Regions from separate parts of the Desulfotomaculum defluvii genome, predicted to be linked through region 1. Evidence: predicted binding sites of a transcription regulator. Region 1 holds the regulator's gene; the other holds the start of a gene.
What was found. Region 1 encodes Rex, which represses fermentation and respiration genes when NADH is low (regulators of the CRP and FNR family bind a similar motif). Its sites were predicted from a motif close to ATTGTTAANNNNTTAACAAT; they were not measured.

Region 1 (2,408 bases):
TCCACGAATGCTGTCAATAAAAACAGATGCCAAGCCTTGGGCAGCATAGGCGCCCGCTTTATCCATCGGTTCTCCAGTTTCTACATAACGCTTAATTTGTTCCTTTGAAAGGCTCTTAAAACATACGGTTGTTACTTGATGCGTCACGACACTTTGACCCGTGGCAGCATCGATAACAGCTAAACCAGTCAAGACTTCATGACTTCTTCCCTGTAGGCTGCTCAACATTTGTATCGCTTCCTCGGGATTTGCTGGCTTACCTAGGGGTTTATTATCCAAGACAACAATTGTGTCTGCACCAATAACCAGACCTTTATCACGAGTTGCAGCAACAGCCACTGCTTTACGTTCAGCCAGTTGCTCAACCATTTGTGTCACTAAAATACTATCATCAAATGTTTCTTCCACATCACTAACTTGTACTTCAAAAGCTAACCCTAGATTATTAAGCAGTTCCTGTCTTCTAGGTGATGCAGATGCTAGAATTATTTGCTGCACAAAGGACACTCCTATGGTTTATTATAATTTTCGGTAGGTTAAAAAGCCAAGAAATAAACCTAGAGCCGTAACAGGCCCTAAAGTCATGGTCAAACCAAAGGATAACTGAAGAAAATATAGATCTAAGGTTGTATGATCAATGCCAATGGAAGTAAAGTTGTCCAACATTGGCATATATGAAGCTAAAACATGTCCCAGAGCACTACCGGCAATACCCCCTGCCAATAAAAGTACAATCAGCGTCAACGTTCCCTTGCCAGTTCTTATTTTACCCATTATCTCACCTATTACAATGGTTGGAATTACTACTAACTAAGTTTATCATTGACCCTATTATATCACAAGCAATTAACGTTAAATTAATTGTCCCCTATAAAACTATAAGTATGTTTATAAAAGCTCAAAATAAAAGATAAAAGGTGGGTTAATCCCCACCTTTTCTGGTTATTTTTCTTTTAGGGCTAAGTTAAAGGTTAAAATTTCTAATTTAACAGAAAGGTCTACGTTTCGGACTTCTACATCATCTGGTACATTTAAAGAAATGGGGGCAAAGTTTAAGAGTGCTTCCAGTCCAGCCTTCACCATAATCTCAGCAATATCTTGGGCTGCCTTGGAAGGTACGGCAATAATACCGATTCTTACATTATGTTCCTTTACTACTCGGGACAATTCCTCCAGTGGAAGCACTTCCATATCAGCGATCCGTTTGCCAATTTTAGTAAGGTCATTATCGAAAACACCAACAATAGAAAAGCCCCTATCCTTAAACTCCTTATATGTAACCAGAGCGGAACCCAAATTACCAGCCCCGACCATAACTAAGTTCCAAGGATCTGATAAACCCAATATTTTTACTGTATAACGGATTAAATCTTTAACATTATAGCCGACTCCTCTGGTGCCAAATTCCCCAAAGTATGCCAAATCCTTCCGAACCTGAGCAGGACTTACTCCCACACCTTCGGCAATATCCCCAGAGGATACTGTTGTAATTCCCTTTTTATCTAATCTTTTTAAAAACCTAGAATATATAGACAATCTAGTAATTGTTGCTTCCGGGATTTTTAGTGCTTTCACCAGGGCCCCTCCCTTTATATAAAAAATATTTCATTTATTAATTTCGCTTATTGCAACGTATTAATTCCTATAACAATATTATAGTCGTAAAAAGGCCCAGTTGCAAAGAGTATTTGTGAATACTGTGTCAAAACATTAATAGAAAAAATTCTTAAATTATCGTCTCTATAGCCTATTATACTCATTTTTTAGATATAATTCGACAAAATTAACTATATTTCTTTTTTTGGTAATAACTTTCTGTCGAATGAATTTTCCTACTGTTGTTATAGTTTGCACTTGAATCATTTATGAATAACTTATACTCATAATAAAACTCCTTGCCTCTGCCACCATATATAATGAACCTGTTATACACAATATTTCATTCTCTCTTACCTGATCTAACGCTTTTAAGATAGCCTCCTCAACATCTTCAATGACCATTACTTGATCTAGATAGACACGAACATATTCGGCTAGCTTTGTCCAATCTCCCGCTCTAGGATTATTGGACCGTGTCACCACAACTGCCTTAGCCAAAGGTGCCAATTCAGCCACAACCTTAGAGCGTTCCTTGTCCGCCAGCATTCCTAAAACAAATATAATCTTTTGATCAGGAAAATAGTTTTGTAAAGCCCCTTTTAAAGCAATAGCACCAGCATGGTTATGAGCACCATCCAGTAAAATCGTAGGCTTGCTCCGAACAACCTCCAGTCGCCCCGGCCATTTAACAGTTCTTAAGCCTTCTGTTATGGCCACCCTAGGTATGGTTTGGCCACTTCCAGAACAAAGCACTTCCACAGCAGCCACTGCAGTGGCTGCATTAATTTGTTGATGTCTTCCTAGTAATG
Region 2 (2,408 bases), 160 kb from region 1:
GCTTGTTTATGGAGCTGCTTTCGATGCGAGAAATAAAGGATCGAGAAATGGCCAACTGCTGTCCCACCTCCCGTTGGGTATATTCCTTGCCACCCTCTAAGCCATATCTCAATTTGATCACGGCCTGTTCTCTGGGGGATAGCTTTTTTAGTGCCTTTTCCAGCCTCTCCACTTCTAGATTTGTTTCCACCCTCTCATCCACTGGGATCTCGTCGTTCATTAGGGTATCCTGCAATTCTAAAAGGCCACCATCTTTATCGTAATCCAGGGGTTCTGAAATAGAGATAGTATTTCTGATTGTCTTCTGCTTACGTAATACCATCAGCATTTCATTTTGAATACAAACCCCTGCATAGGTTGAAAATTTTCTAGACTTATTTACGTCAAAGGTATCTACACCTTTAATTAAACCTATTACCCCAATCTGGAAAAGATCCTGTTTATCAACTCCGTTGTCTTTCATTTTATTGGCTATTTTAGCAACTAACCTTAGATTCCTTTCAATAAGCACAGTTTTAGCTAATTTATCTCCTTTAGCTAACCTCAATAACCATTCCCTCTCTTCCTCAGGGGATAAAGGATCGGGCAAACTGCCAGATGAAATATAGGAAACCAAAAACGCAATACCATTCAAAACCGAAAGGGCTATTAAGGTAATGATACCTGCGGTCAATCAGCATCCCTCCGTAACAAAAATAGTTATCTACTTTATGCTACGAGGGAAACTCTCAAAAAGTGCTTGTATAAATAAAAAAAGTAGTTAGAAAGTTCTGGCGAAGGATTTTTTAATGAATTCATGGAACAGAATATAAATTATGTCGAATAGAGGAGGTTTTTATGAAGAGAATATAGTCATATGTTGTTACCATTAATGCTCAACTCTTTTACATAGGGCATATTTAGCAAAGTTCTAATAGGAATATGCACTGTTTTTCACTTGATTGTTAATTTTTCTTTAAGTCTTTCAAATTTTTAACATTATTATATTGTATATGGTATACTCTTTCATGGACAAGGATTAAAAATTATCTCCTTGGGGGGGACTGTATGTTTTTTAAGAAAAAAGATATTTTCTTTGAGACCTTTCAAGCCATTGCAAAAAATATCACCTTAGCTGCTGAGGAATTTTGCACAGAATTACACAAACCAGGAAGTGAAAAAAAAGGGTTAACAGATATTCAAGATATGGAAAAAAAAGGTGATCGCTACACCCATTCCATATATAAGGAACTGAATAAAACCTTTATAACTCCTCTGGAACGTGAAGACATCATGAATCTGGCAGTTAAAATGGATGATATCTTGGATGGCATAGAAGCAACGTATATTCGTATGGATATCTATGACATTAAAGATATTAACATCTTTATTAAGCGAAACACGGAAATTATCTTGGAACAATGCAAGGAAGTTGAACTAGCTATTGATAAACTAGTTACCAAAAAGTTTTTGGACATTCGCGCCCACGCTGTACGAATTAATGAACTGGAGAATGAGGCAGACGATCTTTTTAACAACAGCTTACGAGAACTGGTTTCCTCCTGCACCGATGCCATTGAATTTGTTAAGTACAAGCAGATTTACGAGATGCTAGAAGAAGTTACCGATGCCTGTGAAGACGTGGCAAACATTCTTGAGAGCATTCTCATGCGAAATTCCTAATAAGGAAGGCGGAATATGGACCAACAGATTGTCATTATTGCGGTTGTAATTTTAGCTTTAAGCTTTGACTTTATTAATGGGTTCCACGACACTGCAAACGCCATCGCTACATCTATTTCCACCAAAGCAATAAAACCTAGAGTTGCTATAGTTTTAGCTGCTTGTATGAATTTACTAGGAGCCCTTACTTTTACCGGTGTTGCAAAAACTGTAGGTGGCAGTGTAGCCAACCCCGCTAATCTTGAAAATGGGGTTTATGTGGTAGCCGCTGCCTTAATAGCAGCGATTATTTGGAACTTGCTAACCTGGTATTATGGTATTCCCAGCAGTTCCTCTCACGCTTTGATTGGTTCATTAGCAGGTGCGGTTATTGCATCAGCTGGATTTAGTGCAGTTAATCTATCGGGTTTCTTAACCATCATTGAAGCTCTTATTTTATCTCCCTTACTTGCTTTTACCGTTGGCTATATCATTATGACGATTATCCGCATTATATTCGCTAATGTTTCACCCCATAAAATGAATTCCAAGTTTCGGTTTCTACAGATTTTTACAGCAGCTTTTCAAGCTTTCAGTCACGGTACCAACGACGCTCAGAAAACAATGGGTATAATCACCTTTGCCTTGGTGGCAGGAGGCTTCCAGGAGAGCCTAGATGTAGCTCTCTGGGTAAAAATATCTGCCGCAATGGCAATGGCACTGGGAACTTCCGTGGGCGGTTGGCGTATCATTAAAACCGTTGGTTC

Region 2: the regulator Rex is predicted to act here: its motif matches at 961-980, upstream of ACYQ03_RS06180 (DUF47 domain-containing protein).

Annotation. Positions count from the first base shown of each region.
Region 1 is NZ_BAAHYV010000006.1:874,393-876,800, reverse strand. It holds gene ACYQ03_RS06905 (Maf family protein) at 1-498, opposite strand, end outside; gene ACYQ03_RS06900 (DUF4321 domain-containing protein) at 520-774, opposite strand; gene ACYQ03_RS06895 (redox-sensing transcriptional repressor Rex) at 943-1,575, opposite strand; gene ACYQ03_RS06890 (bifunctional folylpolyglutamate synthase/dihydrofolate synthase) at 1,864-2,408, opposite strand, start outside.
Region 2 is NZ_BAAHYV010000006.1:716,201-718,608, reverse strand. It holds gene ACYQ03_RS06185 (RNA polymerase sporulation sigma factor SigK) at 1-673, opposite strand, end outside; gene ACYQ03_RS06180 (DUF47 domain-containing protein) at 1,048-1,662, shown strand; gene ACYQ03_RS06175 (inorganic phosphate transporter) at 1,678-2,408, shown strand, end outside.